DNA from 2 places in the Burkholderia sp. YIM B11467 genome. Region 1 is predicted to be linked to the other one. Evidence: predicted binding sites of a transcription regulator. Region 1 holds the regulator's gene; the other holds the start of a gene.

What was found. The regulator sigma-54, encoded in region 1, starts transcription at its own class of promoters, with help from an activator protein. The targets are predictions, from matches to a motif close to TGGCANGNAANCTGCTTT.
Region 2: a site for sigma-54 is predicted at 5,042-5,059, ahead of exaC (acetaldehyde dehydrogenase ExaC). Genes of this name have one in related genera too.

What each region holds. Positions count from the first base shown of each region.
Region 1 is NZ_JBQVSQ010000007.1:15,802-23,785, reverse strand. It holds gene hprK (HPr(Ser) kinase/phosphatase) at 1-863, opposite strand, end outside; gene ACTRWB_RS23365 (PTS sugar transporter subunit IIA) at 993-1,505, opposite strand; gene hpf (ribosome hibernation-promoting factor, HPF/YfiA family) at 1,703-2,062, opposite strand; gene ACTRWB_RS23355 (RNA polymerase factor sigma-54) at 2,221-3,726, opposite strand; gene lptB (LPS export ABC transporter ATP-binding protein) at 3,887-4,663, opposite strand; gene lptA (lipopolysaccharide transport periplasmic protein LptA) at 4,660-5,325, opposite strand; gene lptC (LPS export ABC transporter periplasmic protein LptC) at 5,346-5,960, opposite strand; gene ACTRWB_RS23335 (KdsC family phosphatase) at 5,964-6,500, opposite strand; gene kdsD (arabinose 5-phosphate isomerase KdsD) at 6,500-7,483, opposite strand; gene ACTRWB_RS23325 (monovalent cation:proton antiporter family protein) at 7,610-7,984, shown strand, end outside.
Region 2 is NZ_JBQVSQ010000010.1:120,296-128,279, forward strand. It holds gene ACTRWB_RS29340 (thiamine pyrophosphate-binding protein) at 1-354, shown strand, start outside; gene ACTRWB_RS29345 (ADP-heptose--LPS heptosyltransferase) at 351-1,448, shown strand; gene ACTRWB_RS29350 (helix-turn-helix domain-containing protein) at 1,497-2,531, opposite strand; gene ACTRWB_RS29355 (hypothetical protein) at 2,732-3,283, opposite strand; gene exaC (acetaldehyde dehydrogenase ExaC) at 3,452-4,978, opposite strand; gene ACTRWB_RS29365 (pyridoxamine 5'-phosphate oxidase family protein) at 5,315-5,743, shown strand; gene ACTRWB_RS29370 (MFS transporter) at 5,821-7,434, opposite strand; gene ACTRWB_RS29375 (LysR family transcriptional regulator) at 7,585-7,984, shown strand, end outside.

The DNA.
Region 1 (7,984 bases):
TTCCGGACGGCTGCCTCGACGAGCACCGCGAGGTTGCGGCCGGCCGCCACCTGGATCGTGACCTTGCTGATCGGCAGGCCGAGCACGTCGACGGTCTGGCTTTCGAGCGGCAGGCGCTGGAATTCGCCGTCGGGGCGGCGCACGAGCTGGACGATCAGCTTCAGCTTCATTTTCCGCCGCACGGCGGTCTCGCCGAAGATCGTCTTGATGTCGAGCAGGCCGAGGCCGCGCACCTCGAGCAGGTTCTGCAGCAGCGGCGGGCAACGCCCTTCGACGAAATCGGGGCCAAGACGGACGAAATCGACCGCGTCGTCGGCGACGAGGCCGTGGCCGCGGCTGATCAGCTCGAGACCGAGTTCGCTCTTGCCGAGGCCCGAATCGCCGGTCAGCAGCACGCCCATCCCGAGGATGTCGATGAACACGCCGTGCAGCGTCGCACGCGGCGCGAGGATGCGCGACATGTAGAGCCGCAGGCTGTCGATCACTGCGGCGGCCGACATCGGCGTCGTGAACAGCGGAGTCGACGAGCGCGTGCAGCGGAGCACGAGTTCGGGCGGCGCGGCGGCGCCGCCGGCGACGACGAGGAACGGTGGTTCGAGGGCGATCAGCTCGGCCATGTGGCGCGAGCGGTCTTCGTCGGTCTGCCGCTGGTAGTAGTCGATTTCGGCTTCGCCGAGCACCTGGATCCGGTTCGGGTGGATCAGGTTCAGGTGGCCGACGAGGTCGGCGCTCGAGGTCGCATTGCCGACCGTGTCGGCCGAAAAGCCGCGTTCCCAGCCTTCATGCCCCGTCAGCCAGCTCAGTTTCAGCGTGGCCGCGTTGTCGTCGAAGATGCTCTGGGCGTTGATGCTGGACGTATCCATGACTTTCGTCACTCCAATGGGCCGGCGCATGCGCGCGGCGACGGACGTCGCCATGCCGGGCCGGCACCGGGCGGCCCTGGTCGGCGGCGCGTGCCGCCTCGTACGGGAAAATATTCCGCCCGGATCAACTCAAGGTTGCCACTGAGTGAGCAGGCGATGCAACTCGGCGATGTCGGTTTCGTTGTGCAGACGCTCGCGCGCGTCGCGATCGGACAGCAGTTGCGCGATTTCCGACAGGATTTCGAGGTGCTGCTGGGTGGCTTGCTCGGGGACGAGCAGAAAAATCAGGAGGCCAACCGGCTGGCCGTCGGGCGCTTCGAACGGGATCGCGTCGGCGAGCCGAACGAACGCGGCGAGCGGGTGCTTGAGACCCTTGATGCGCCCGTGCGGAATCGCGACGCCTTCGCCGAGCCCGGTCGAACCGAGGCGCTCGCGCGCGAACAGGTTGTCCGTGACGGTGCTGCGGGCGACCCCGTTCTGATTCTCGAACATCAGCCCGGCTTGTTCGAAGACGCGTTTCTTGCTGGTGACTGAGAGGTCGATGACGACGTTCTCTATGGGCAGGATTTTGGCTAGGCGATTCATGTTGGCAGGCGATTGGGCGGCCTGGGGTCTCCTTGCGGCGGCAGACTGATTTTCCATGTTCAGGCGATATCAAGGCATTTGGCATCGGCAACCTGCAACGCAGCTACCGCACTCAACGCCCCCCGGCGATAACCGGAACATTATAGAGCACAGCCGCGTGCGTGGCGCAGCATGGACAGACCGGTCGCACCACGGGCGCGGAGTCGCAAAAAAAACGCCCGGCGAACCGGGCGGCGTGCGTGTTGCGGTGTCGGTTACTGCGGCGGCAGTTCGATCTGGTCGATCGACGGCTGAAGCTTGATCGGGTCGTGCGCGTGCGTTTGCAGGCGCTCCATGTGCTTGACGACCTGGCGATCCAGCTTGTCGATCAGCAGATCGATCGCTGCGTACAGGTTACCGTTCGCGCTTTCGACGAAGATGTCCTTGCCCTTCAGGTGCAGGTTGATTTCCGCGCGCTGCTGCTTGTCCTTTTCCTTGTGATTGTCGACCGAGAGGATCACAGTGCCATCGATCACCTGATCGCTATGCCGTAGCACCCGGTCCAGCTTGGTGATGACGTACTCGCGAATTGCAGGCGTGACTTCGAGATGATGTCCACTGATCTTCAGGTTCATAGTGCTTCTCCAAGCGAGTGACCACCCGGCCGCATCGAGGCGGCGCTCCGGTCGACTTGCCCTTGCCGCACGAAGCGGCGTATCGCGGACAGGTCGCCCGGCTTGTTCCCCGTGTGCGCGGTGGCCGGAACACGCCTGCCGCCGGGCAGGCAGCAGGCCTAAAGAGACTTGCGCAGATTCACTGCCGGGATCTTGAGGGCTTCGCGATATTTCGCAACCGTGCGGCGTGCGACCACGAAACCCTGTTCTGCCAGCAGCTCGGCAATGCGGCTGTCCGAAAGTGGCGATTTTGGGTCTTCAGCTCCTATCAGTTGCTTGATGAGGGCTCGGATGGCGGTCGACGAGGCGGCGCCACCGGTGTCGGTCGAAACGTGAGATCCGAAGAAGTACTTAAATTCAAGCGTCCCGAACGGGGTCAGCATGTACTTCCCGGTTGTCACACGGCTGACAGTCGACTCGTGTAGGCCCAGCGTATCAGCTATTTCCCGCAAAACCAAGGGGCGCATGGCAATTTCACCGTGCGCAAAGAAATTCTTCTGACGCTCGACAATAGCCTGCGCGACACGCAGGATCGTGTCGAAACGCTGCTGGATATTTTTGATCAGCCAGCGTGCTTCCTGGAGCTGCTGCTTCAGCGAACCGGCCGACGGATCGCCGCGGCTGTTGCGCAGGATGTTCGCGTAGAGGTTGTTGATCCGCAGGCGCGGCACGACTTCCGGATTGAGTTCCGCGAGCCATCCCTGGCCGACCTTCTTCACCATGATGTCGGGTACGACGTAGTCGGCCTCGGCCTTGCCGTACGCGGCGCCGGGGAACGGCTCCAGCGAGCGGATCAGCGCATGCGCGTCGCGCAGCGCGTCGTCGCTCGCCTTCAGGTGCTTGCGCAACCGTGTGAAGTCGCGTGCGGCGAGCAGTTCCAGATGCTGCGACACGATCTCGAGCGCGAGCGTGCGCGTCGGGGACGGATCGAGGCGCAGCAACTGCAGCTTCAGGCATTCGGAAGCCGAGCGGGCGCCGACCCCGGCCGGGTCGAAACTGTGCAGCAGCGCGAGCGCGGCGTTCAGTTCGTCGCAGTCGATCTCCAGCTCGGACGGCAGGTCGGCGTGCACTTCGTCGAGCGTCGCGGTCAGGTAGCCGTCGTCGTCGAGCGATTCGATCAGGAACATCACGAGCGCGCGATCGCGCGGGCTGGCCTGCGTGACGCGCAACTGCGCGGACAGGTGGTCGCGCAGCGACGTCGCGGCTTCCTGCACCTGCAGCGGCGGGAGGTCGTCGTCGTCGGATGCGCCGCTCGAGCGGCCGTATTCGTCGAGATTCCATTGTGGGCCGTCGTTGCCGTCGCCGGCCCCGTAACCGTCGTATTCGTCCGCGCCGGCCGGTTCGTCGCGCTCCGCGCGATCGCTCGACTGGCTGCTGCTGTTCGCCGCGCTGGGCTCGGTGTTCTGTGCGGGGGGCGTCTGCGCGATCAGCGATCCGTCCGATGCAACGCGCAACGGGCTCGCGATCCATTCGTCGTCGCTTTCGAGGAGCGGGTTCTGCGCGACGGCCATCGCGACTTCCTGTTGCAATTCGAGCGTCGACAACTGCAGGAGCCGGATCGACTGCTGTAGCTGGGGCGTCAGCGCCAGATGTTGCGACAGGCGGAGTTGAAGGCTGGCTTTCATGGCAAGGAGGGAGTCATACCGGCAGTGTGCCACGACCCAGGCGCGTTGAGCCATCCGCGATTACGCGCGGCGCGCCGCCCGGCCGCGGGCATGGCCGCGAAGCGGGGCACGGCCCCGCGCGGCGATGCCGGGCGGGGTGCAGCCAGCCACGAGGAGGGAGTTACATGCGGAAGTGTTCGCCGAGGTACACGCGGCGTACGCTTTCGTTTTCGATGATATCGCTCGGCGCGCCGGCGGCGAGCACCGAGCCGTCGCTGATGATGTACGCGTGGTCGCAGATGCCGAGCGTTTCGCGGACGTTGTGATCGGTAATCAGCACGCCGATGTTGCGCTGCTTCAGGAACTTGACGATCTTCTGGATCTCGAGCACCGCGATCGGGTCGACGCCGGCGAACGGTTCGTCGAGCAGGATGAAGCTCGGATTGGTCGCGAGCGCGCGCGCGATTTCGACACGGCGTCGTTCGCCGCCCGACAGCGACAGCGCGGGGTTCTCGCGCAGGTGGCCGATCTGCAGTTCGTCGAGCAGCGCTTCGGTGCGTGCCGCGATCGCGTCCTTCGACAGCCGCTTGCCGTCCTCGCCGTACTGCAGCTCGAGCACCGCGCGGATGTTTTCCTCGACGGTCAGCTTGCGGAACACGGACGCTTCCTGCGGCAGGTACGACAGGCCGAGCGACGCGCGCTTGTGGATCGGCAGCAGGCTGATCGAGCTGCCGTTAAGCGAGATCTCGCCCGCGTCGAGCGGCACGAGGCCGACGATCATGTAGAACGACGTGGTCTTGCCGGCACCGTTCGGGCCGAGCAGGCCGACGACCTCGCCGCTCTTCACGTCGAGCGACACGTCCTTGACGACCGTGCGCGAGCCGTAGCGCTTCTTCAGGTTGCGGACGACGAGCGAGCTCGTGGTGCCGGCCGGCTGGCGGTTCGGTAGCGCGTTCATTGGCCCGGCGCTCCCTGGATGGTGGTCGACGGCGACAGCTTCGCCGGCGCGCCGTTCAGCGGAGCGGGGCCGCCGTTCTTCGGCGACAGCATCGCGCGCACGCGGCCGTTCGGGTTGCCCGGCGCGGCGACGTCCTTGCCGCCCTTGGCGGTGTAGAAATCGCGCTGGCCGTCGTACGTGACCACGCTGCCGTGCACGGTGTCGGCGATGGTCGACGTGCCCTGCAGGCGGCGCACGGTCGCGGCGGTCGTCAGCGTGGTCAGGTCCTGCTTGCCGTCGTAGTCGATGCGCTCGGCGTCGCCGTCGATATATTCGTCGAGGCCTTCGCGCTTCTGGCGGAACGTCGCGTGCTTCTTGCTGCTGCCGAACGACGTGGCGTACTGATAGCCTTCCGGGTCCTGGCGCACTTCGACGCGATCACCCTTGATGATGATCGTGCCCTTCGTGATCACGACGTTGCCGGTCGCGACCGTGACCTGCTTCAGGTCGTCGTAGGTCAGGTTGTCGGCCTCGACGTTGATCGGCTTGCTCTGGTCGGCCTTCTCGGCATGGGCGAGCGGCGCCAGCCCGATCAGCGGGAGCGCCACGAGCGTCGCGGCAAGCGCGGCGCGGACGGCGCGCGCAGCGCCGCCGGAATTCTGTCGAGGGAACGGTTCGTTCATGCAGTCACGTGAGGGATGCGTCACTTGGGTTGACCTTTCGAGCCGCCGGACGTGTCCGCCGCGGCAATCGTGCCGCGCACGTTGCCGTAAAGCTCGATGACCCGGGTGACGTTGTTGTACTTCATGCCGTCGGTCGCGTTGACGAGCGACAGGCCGCGCTGAAGTTTAACCGGCTTTTCGGTCTGGATCACATCGTCATTGACGAAGATCCGGAAATGCTGGGAATCGGCCTGCATCTGCGGATCGCCGCCGCCGGCCGCGCGCAGGATGCGCGCGTTGTCGTACAAGTCGACGATCGACACGTCGCCGTTGACGGTGCCGCGCTTCGCGGTGGTCGTCACGACCGGCTTGCCGGGCTGGAATGCGCGCATGGCCGGATCGACCAGGTCGCTGTCTTCGGTGTCTTCGTAATGGATCAGGTTCGCGGCCGTCAGCCGGTACTGGGTCGTGCCGGACTGGTCGAGCTCGGTGACCGAGAAGTTGTCCGCGAAATAATCGGGCGTGTGGCGCTTCGGTTGCGCGACGCCCTCGCCGGGCGGCGGCAGCGTGGCCTGCAGCAGCCACCAGGTGATGCCCGCGAGCGCGGCGACCGCGGCGAGCGGCAGCAGCTGGGTCCAGCGGAAATGCGTAGTCATCCGTCAGGCTCCGCAGGCGGCTGCGAGCAGCGCGTCGTAGCGGCGCTGCGCGCGCAGGATCGCGTCGCAGACTTCGCGCACGGCGCCCTGGCCGCCACGGGCCTCGGCCACCCAGTGCGCGCGGGCGATCACCTCGGGGTGCGCGTTGGCGGGCGCGGTCGCGAAGCCGCAGCGCAGCATCACGGGCAGGTCGGGCCAGTCGTCGCCCATGTAGCCGCATGCGTCGGCGGTGAGGCCGAGCGACGCGATCAGGTCGGCGAACACGGTGAGCTTGTTCTCGACGCCCTGGAACAGGTGCGCGATCTTCATTTCCCTGGCGCGCGCCGCGACGATTTCCGAGCGGCGGCCCGTGATGATCGCGGTCGCGATGCCGGCTTCGCCGAGCAGCTTCACGCCGTGGCCGTCGAGCGAGTTGAACGACTTCATCGCATCGCCGGCGGCGGTAAACAGCAGGCCGCCGTCGGTCAATACGCCGTCGACGTCGAAAATCATCAGCTTCACGCGGCTCGCGCGCTCGGCCGCAGTCAACGCTGCGCTCATCAGATCACCTTCTTCGAAAACAGGTCGTGCATGTTCAGCGCGCCGATCAGCGCGCCGTCGGCATCGACGACCAGCATCTGGTTGATCCGGTGGCGCTCCATCAGTTCCACGGCCTCGACCGCCAGGTGGTCCGGCGCGATCGTGCGCGGGTTGTGCGTCATCACGTCGGCGATCGGCAGCGTGCGGAAGTCGCCGTCGCGCGCGAGCACGCGGCGCAGGTCGCCGTCGGTGAAGATGCCGACGACCTTGCCGTCGGCGTCGACCACGGCCGTCATGCCCAGGCGCTTCGCGGTGATCTGGAACAGTGCATCCGACAGCGTCGCGTCGAGCCCGATGGACGGGACGTCGTCGCCCGAGCGCATCACGTCGCGCACGTAGGTGAGCAGGCGCCGGCCGAGCGCACCGCCCGGGTGCGAGCGCGCGAAGTCTTCCGAACCGAAGCCGCGCGCGTCGAGCACGGCGACGGCGAGCGCGTCGCCGAGCGCGAGCGCGGCGGTCGTGCTCGCGGTCGGCGCGAGGTTCAGCGGGCACGCTTCCTTCGACACCGCGGCGTTCAGGTTCACGTCGGCGAGCGTGCCGAGGCTCGATTCCGCGCGGCCCGTGATCGCGATCAGCTTCGCGCCGATCCGCTTGACGAGCGGCAGGATCGCGACGAGTTCTTCCGATTCGCCGGAGTACGAGATGCCGATGAAGACGTCGTCGGAGGTGACCATCCCGAGGTCGCCGTGGCTGGCCTCGGCGGGATGGACGAAGAAGGCCGGCGTGCCGGTGCTGGCCAGCGTTGCTGCGATCTTGCGGGCGATATGCCCCGATTTGCCGATTCCGGAAACCACCACGCGGCCGCTGCAGCCGAGCAGCAGCGCGACGGCCTGGACGAAGTCGCCGTCGAGCTGGTCGCGCAGCGCGCGCACGGCGTCCGCCTCGATGTCGAGCACGTCGCGGGCGAGCGCGAGCGCGCGGTTGTCATTGATTTTCGCTATCATGCGCGGAGTATAGCAAAGGCGTTTGTTCGCCGCGCCGGGCCTTCGGACTCGTCCGAAGTTGCCTATCCCACGCTACGCCACCGTGCCCGCTTTGCGGTGGCCCCGACGAACGAGGACGCTTTGCCCGTGATTTCCCCGCTCGAAATGACGCTCATGCTGCTGCTGGCTTCAGTGGTGGGCGTCGTCGTGTTCCGTTCGCTGAACCTCCCGCCGATGCTCGGCTACCTGACCGTCGGCATCCTGGTCGGCCCGCATGCGCTCGGGATCGCGGCGGATCTCGAACGCGCCGAGCACCTCGCGGAATTCGGCGTCGTGTTCCTGATGTTCTCGATCGGCCTCGAATTCTCCCTTGCGAAGCTGAGGTCGATGCAGCGGCTCGTGTTCGGGCTCGGGCTGCTGCAGGTGGTCGCGACGCTGGTGCTCGCGCTCGCGCTCGGCGCGCTGTTCGAGCGCTGGGTGCACATCACGTGGCAGGGCAGCATCGCGCTCGGCGGCGCGCTC
Region 2 (7,984 bases), on a different contig from region 1:
TTCATGATGGCCGGCAACGAACTCGCGACCGCGATGCAGTACGGGCTGAACATCGTCGCGATCGTCGTCAACAACGGGCATTTCGGCACGATCCGCATGCATCAGGAGCGCAACTACCCGGGCCGCGTGCATGGCACGGGGCTCACGAATCCCGATTTCGCCGCGTATGCACGCGCGTTCGGCGCGCATGGCGAGACGGTCGAGCGCACCGCCGATTTCGCACCCGCGCTCGAGCGCGCGCTGACCTGCGGGCTACCCGCGCTGATCGAGATCCGCATCCCGCAGAACGCCAGCACCCCGGCCGCGACGCTCGAACAGATCCGCGAACAGGGCCGCCGCGCACGCGGCGGATGACGGTGGCCACGCGCAGCGCGCCGCCCGGCATCGCGCTCGCGCACGACGACGCGCTCGTGCTCCCCGGCACGCTGCTCGCGCCGGACGGCACGCTCGTCGCGCCTTACGACATCGAGCACGGCGACGCGCGCGCCGTCGGCCACGTGCCGGCCGCGGCCGCGCTCGGCCTGCTGCACGCCGCGCACCGGCCGTTCCGGCTCGACTACGACCGCGCAAGCGATGTGCACGTGATCAACGGCATGGGCGTCACGCTCGGCGATTCGGTGATCGGGCTGACCGCACTCGCCGCGCTGCGCGCGGCGCATGCGGGCCTGCGCTTCACGCTGTACCGGCCGGCCCGCGCACCGCGCCATGTCGACGCGCTGTATGCGCTCGCGGCCGACGTCGTCGCGCCGTCACGCGCGCTGCCGTGCCCCGCCGACGTGCTGCCTGCCGATGCGCCGTGCATCGACGTCGGCAATCACCTGTACTGGCCCGCGTTCGCACGGCTGCCGATGATCGATTTCTTCCTCGACGCGCTCGGCGTCGACCCGGCCACCGTGCCGGCCGCCGAGAAGCGCAACCGCTGGCTCGCGCGGCTGCCGCTGCCCGCGCTGCCGGCCGCATGGCAGCGGCCGTACGTGCTGTTCTGTACGAGCGCGAGCACCGCGGTGCGCAGTGTGCCGCCCGCGCTGCGCGCGGCGTTCGTGGAGATGCTCGTGCAACGCTACGGGCTACCGGTGGCCGGGTTCGGGCCCGTTGCGCATCCGGCTTACGTCGACGTGAGCGGCGACGCGGCCGACACCGCGCGGTTCATTGCCTGGGTCAAGGGCGCCAGCCTGCTGTTCGCGCCCGACACGGCCGCGCTGCACCTCGCCGACGGTTTCGACGTGCCGACGCTCGCCTGCTTCACGACGATCGGGCCGGCGCTGCGCGCGCGCGACTATCCGCATTGCGTGCCGGTCACGCTCGACCTGCCGGCCGAATTGCACGGGATGCATCGCAGCGAACGGCCGGACGATCTCGCGGCGGTTGAAACCGCGTATCGCGCGGTCGACTGGGACAAGCTCGCGTGGCCCGCGCCGCGCGAAGCGGCGGCAACCAACACCGGATAACGGAACAGGACGCGGCAGCCGGCCGGTAGGCCGAAGGCGCCGCCGTCGTCACCCCGCCGAAACCATCACCGCGCGATCGCGCAGCGTCTCCGACGGCCGCTTGCCGAACAGCCGCCGGTAATCGGTCGCGAACTGGCTCAGATGCCAGAAGCCCCACGCCTCCGCGACATCCTGCACCGAGCCGGCCGCGCGGCCGCACAGGTCGCGCCGCGCGCCGTTCAGCCGCAGCGTGCGCAGATAGGTCGCGGGCGCCATCCCGAGCACGTCCTGGAAGCAGTACTGCAGCGTGCGCCGGCTCACGTGCAACTGCTCGCACAGCTCGGGCACGCCGACCGGGCGCGTGCGGTGCGCGAGCACGTAGTCGCGCGCCTGCTCGACGATCCAGCGGCGCGTCGACGGCGTGCGGCCCGCGCCATCGTCGCCCGGTTGCGCGCACGCATCGAACAGCGCGGCAAGCACCTCGGCCTGCAGCTCGTCCCGCTGCGCATCGGGCAGCGGGCCGGCCACGGCCACCGCGCCGTCGAGCCGGCGGCCGAGCAGCGCGCACAGGCGCGCGAGCCGCGCATCGCCGACCTGCATCACGCGCTGCGTGAACAGCTGCTCGTCGAGCGCGCGGTGTTCGACCTCCTCCGCATAACGACGCAGCACGTCGCCACGCACGACGACGCCGTAGATCGAAAACTGCGCGGGCGTCACCAGTTCGAATTCGACGTTGCCGGGCCGGAACGCGAGCGCGCCGGGCCCGATGCGACACGCATCGACGCGCGCCGTGCCATCGCACACGAGCGGGATGCCGAACCAGTACGCATCGCCGCGCACCTCGCATGCCTGGCGCAGCAGGTGGCTCGTCGATTCGCGAAACAGCTTCATCGTGTCGAGCGGCAGCTCGGTCAGCGTGCCGACGAAGCGGCCGGCCGCGAGCTGGTCGTAGGTCTGCCGCCAGCCGATCAGGTTGCGTGCCTGCTCGTCCGCATCGTGCGCAACGCTGACGACGGCCTGCCCGGCCAGCGCATCGTCGCCCTGCGCGTTGCGCCGCGTGTCTTCGGCGGTCGGTTCTTCGATATACGCCACGTGTTGATCCATCGTGTCCTCCCTCACCTGCCCGGAACCGCGCTTGTCACGCAAGTCCCGTGCCGAACCGTGCGGCCCGGCAACCAGCCCGTCATTCCACGCTGCCCGGCCGGTGCGCGCCATACGGGCGCACCCGGACGCGGCGCGCGGCGCACGCCGCCGGTGCGATCCGCGCGACGACCGCGCATGCGCGTCGCCGCTTGTTACCGAGGCTATCGACTACCGGCTGCCGGCCGTAGCCGCACGACCCGCGTGCCGCAGTTGCCGTACGCCTGCGCGACCGCCAGCTCGACGATCGCGCTGCCGGCCGGCCAGGGCGCCGCGTCGGCTTCCGGCAGATCGGCACGCAGCGTGGCGCGGCCGTTGATCCGGTAGCGGATGCCGCGCATGAAATCGACGAACAGCAACCCGACACCGCTGCCGTCGCACGCTGCCGCGTCGATCCGGCCTGCGCCGCCCTGCGCGGGCAACGCGAACCGCAGCGTCTTCGTGTCGATCACGCGGACCACGGGCAACAGCTCGCCGTGCGCGTCGCGCAAGCTCTGCACGATGTCGCAGGTCACGCTCGTGCGAGCGCCGCACGCGGTGCCGATGAACATGAACGGCTGCGATTCGACGAATTGCCGCACGCCGATGCTCACGCGCGTCGTCACCACGTCGCTCATCCGCTCGGCTTCGTCGGCGACGCCGAAACGCTGCTGCGCGTCGAGTTCGCCCGCGTGGAACACGGGGTGGCGTGCAAAGGATCGGGGCAGTTCTGTCATGCTGGTTTCCGTCACGCGCGTCCGCACGCCACGCCGCCGCGAACACGCGACGGCCGGTATCGTTTCCAGCGCGGGCCGCGACGCTGCGCGGCCGACGCCGGCTGCCGGATGTCGAAATCGAACAGGGCGAAGTGCCGGATGAGCGGCACTTCGCCACCGTGTCGGCGATCAGAAGAACCCGAGCGCCTCGGCCTGATAGCTGACCAGCAGGCACTTCGTCTGCTGATAGTTCGACAGCGCCATCTTGTGCGTCTCGCGGCCGATCCCCGACTGCTTGTAGCCGCCGAACGCCGCATGCGCGGGGTACAGGTGGTAGCAGTTGGTCCACACGCGGCCGGCCTCGACCTCGCGGCCCATCCGGTACGCACGCGTGCCGTTGCGCGTCCACACGCCCGCGCCGAGCCCGTAGAACGTGTCGTTCGCAAGTTCGATCGCGTCCTGCTCGTCCTTGAACGTCATCACCGACGCGACCGGCCCGAAGATCTCTTCCTGGAACACGCGCATCTTGTTGTTGCCGAGCAGCATCGTCGGTTTCACGTAGTAGCCCGTGCCGAGTTCGGCGGCCGGCGCCGTGCGCTCGCCGCCCGTCAGGCATTGCGCGCCTTCGCCGCGGCCGATGTCGATGTACGACAGGATCTTGTCGAGCTGCTGCTGCGACGCCTGCGCGCCGATCATCGTCTGCAGGTCGAGCGGGTGGCCGGACTTGATGCGCTCGACGCGCGCGACGGCCTTCTCGATGAAGCGTTCGTAGATCGACTCCTGGATCAGGATGCGCGACGGGCACGTGCACACTTCGCCCTGGTTCAGCGCGAACATCGCGAGCCCTTCGAGCGCCTTGTCGAGGAACGCGTCGTCCTGGTCGAGCACGTCGGCGAAGAAGATGTTCGGGCTCTTGCCGCCCAGTTCGACCGTCGACGGGATCAGGCTGTCGGCCGCCGCGCGCAGGATGCGCTGGCCGACCGGCGTCGAACCCGTGAACGCGATCTTCGCGATCCGCTTGCTGGTCGCGAGCGCTTCGCCCGCTTCCTTGCCGAAGCCGTTCACGATGTTGATCGTGCCGGCCGGGAACAGGTCGCCGATCAGTTCCATCAGCACCAGCACCGACGCGGGCGTCTGCTCGGCCGGCTTCATCACGACGCAGCAGCCGGCCGCGAGCGCCGGCGCGAGCTTCCACGCGGCCATCAGCAACGGGAAGTTCCACGGGATGATCTGGCCGACGACGCCGAGCGGCTCGTGGAAGTGATACGCGACGGTGTTGTCGTCGATTTCGGAAATGCCGCCTTCCTGCGCGCGGATGCAGCCCGCGAAATAGCGGAAGTGGTCGATCGCGAGCGGCAGGTCGGCCGCCATCGTCTCGCGCAGCGGCTTGCCGTTGTCGATCGTCTCGGCCACGGCCAGCAGCTTCAGGTTCTTTTCCATCCGCTCGGCGGCGGCGAGCAGCAGGTTCGCGCGCTCGGCCACGGACGTCTTGCCCCACTTGCGGCGCGCGGCATGCGCGGCGTCGAGCGCCAGCTCGATATCGTCGGCACCCGAGCGCGGCACGCGGCAGAACGGCTGGCCGTTGATCGGCGACACGTTCTCGAAATACTCGCCCTTCACCGGCGCCACCCACTTGCCGCCGATGTAGTTGTCGTACTGCTGACGGTACGGGTATTCGACGTCGAGGCCCAGTTGCTTCAGGTCAAACGGGTTCATACATGTCTCCTGTTCATCGTGCTTGTGTGAGTACAGCGTCGGTTGGACCGCGCTGCACTCGTTTACGCAACATGCGTGCCAATCAGGACGGGAGCGAAACGGAAGCAGCGCGACCGCGGCCGGCCCGGGTGCGCGCCGTGCCGTGGCCGCGCACGCGGCACGGCGAGTGTGCCGATTCTGAACACCGCGATTGCGCAGCGGCGTGGCCGGTGTTCGAAACTTCCACAGTGGGTGTGCCGGGCGGCGCGGGCAGGCGGGCAGCGCCGCGTGGCATGTCGCTTGCGTGCGAATTGCGCATCCTGTCCACACGCAACGGCGTTCGCGCCGACCGACACCATGAGCGACCCCGGCCCCCTGACCGACGACGCCGTCGCGTTCATCCGCGAGCAGGCGTTCCTGATCGTCGCGACCGCCGACGCGGCGGGCGACAGCGATTGCTCGTACCGCGGCCGCCAGCCGCGCGCCGACGGTTCGTTCGCGCCGCTGGTCGACCTGCCCGACCGCCGCACGCTCGTGCTGCCCGACTTCGCGGGCAACAACCTGTTCAACACGATCGGCAACCTGCTGGTGAATCCGGCCATCGCGCTGCTGTTCGTCGATTTCGTGCGCCAGACGACCTGGCTCGTGCAGGGGCGCGCGACGATCGACGAGGATGCGGGAAGCCGCGCGCATCTGTGGCCCGACGCGAAGCGCTATGTGGTGGTCGCGGTCGAGCGGGCGCAAGCGCGGGCCGATGCGGCACTACCGCCGCTCGTGTTGGCGTGATGTGATGAGCGCAGCGTCGGCGTGCGGATGCCGGTCACGATGAAACACAATGGCGCGACGGCTCGAGAACGCAGCGATCAGCCCCCGTGCGTCTCCACGCAGGCCGGTTCGATCCGGCTGCGTGCCGGCACGTCGGCATGCGCATGCCCGTCCGCGTCGTCGCCCGTTTCGGCGGCAGCCGGCCGTTCACCGAGAAACACGAACACCACCACCGCGCACAACACCGTGACGACGGCCAGCCCGGTCAGCAGCCGGTCGAACGCATGCGTATAACTCGCGAGCAGCGCCGCATGGCCGACGCCCGGCAACACGGCCGCCGCGCCGGCAAGATCGCCGGTCGCGAGCCGCGCGGCCGCGCGCAGCGTCGCGCCGGGCGTGCCGGCGGCGCCGGCGGCCTGCCGTAGCCCCGTCTGCGCGAGCGCGGCCAGCACCGCACCGACGATCGCGAGCGCGATCCCCTCGCCGGCCACGCGCGTCGTGCTGAAGATGCCTGTCGCCATCCCCGCGCGCTCCTTCGGCACGACGCTCACCGACAGCCCGTCCATCAGCCCCCACGGCATGCCGGCCCCGACGCCGATCGCGAGCATCGGCGCGATCGCCGCAGGCCCCGCGCCGCCGCGCAGCGCGATGCCGAGCCACACGAGCCCGGCCGCCGCGACCAACAGCCCGAGCCCCGAGATCACGCCGGCCGACAGCCAGCGCGTGAGTGTCGCCGCGACGAGCGGCACGACCAGCATCGGCGCGGAGATCGCGAGCATCAGCCAGCCGGCGTCGATTTCGCTGAAGCCGTCGATGCCGATGAAGCGCAGCGGCAGCACGACGAGCAGCACGATGTAGCAGCAGCAGGTCGACACCGGCAGCACCTGCACGCCGACGAAGCGCGCGATGCGGAACAGCGACAGGTCGAGCATCGGCCGCGCGACGCGCGTCTCGATCATCACGAACGCACACGCGCCGAGTGCCGCGCCGGCCAGCAGCGCGATCACGAGCGGGCTCGACCAGCCGCGCGCGGGCGCCTCGATCACGCCGAACGTGAACAGCGTCAGCGCGGCGGTGAACGCGGCCGTGCCGGGCCAGTCGAGCCCGGTCGCGTGCGGATCGCGCGACTCGTGCATGCGCGGCAGCCCGAACACCAGCGACAGCACGCCGGCCAACGCGCCCGTCACAAAGATCGCGCGCCAGCCGTAATGCCCGATCAGGACGCCGGCCAGCACCGGCCCGAACGCGAGCCCGATGCCGAAGGTCGTGCCGAGCAGGCTGAACGCACGCGTGCGCGCCGCGCCGTCGAATTCCTGCGCGAGCGCCGCCGTGCCGCCCGCGAGCGCCGCGGCCGCCGCGAGCCCTTGCGCGGCGCGCAGCAGGTCGACCGCGAGCATCGACGGCGCGAACGCGAGCGCGGCCGACATCAGCGTGAAACCGCCGACGCCGATCGCGAACACGCGCTTGCGGCCGAACTGGTCGGCCAGCGCGCCCGCCGCCATCAGGAAGCTGCCGAACGCGAGCATGAACGCGTTGGTGATCCAGTTCATCGCGACCGGGCCGCCGTGCAGGTCGCGGCCGATCGCCGGCGTCGCGACCGCGCCGCCCGAAAACGACAGCGGCAACGCGACGGCGGCCATGCAGACGGCGGCCAGCACCCACGTGCGCCGGCGCGCCGACACGGCTGAAGCGGCTGAAAACGGGTGATCCATCATCGCTCCTCGAAAAGCCGGCGCGGATGCGCCGTTGGAGCGACAGAAGATAAATCCGATTCAATCCGCGAAAAACCACGCGAAGTTCCGCATATAACGGACTAAAATTCCGCAATTCACCCAGCCACCCGCATCGGCGCACGCACTTCGATGGAAAACCTGACCGGCATCGTCGCCTTCGTCCGCACCGCCGACGCGCTCAGCTTCGTCGCGGCCGGCCGCGCGCTCGGCATCTCGGCGTCGGCGGTCGGCAAGACGATCGCGAAACTCGAACTGTCGCTCGGCGTGCGCCTGTTCAACCGCACGACGCGGCGCGTCACGCTGACCGACGAAGGGCGGCATTTCTACGAACGCTGCCAGCGGATCCTCGAGGATTTCCGCGATGCGGAAGCGACCGTGACGGCATCGGCACAGCGCCCGCGCGGCAAGCTGCGCGTGAGCCTGCCGGTGATCGGCTACCGCTTCCTGCTGCCCGTGCTGCCCGAATTCCGGCAGCGCTACCCGGACGTCGAACTCGATCTGGATTTCAACGACCGGATGGTCGACGTCG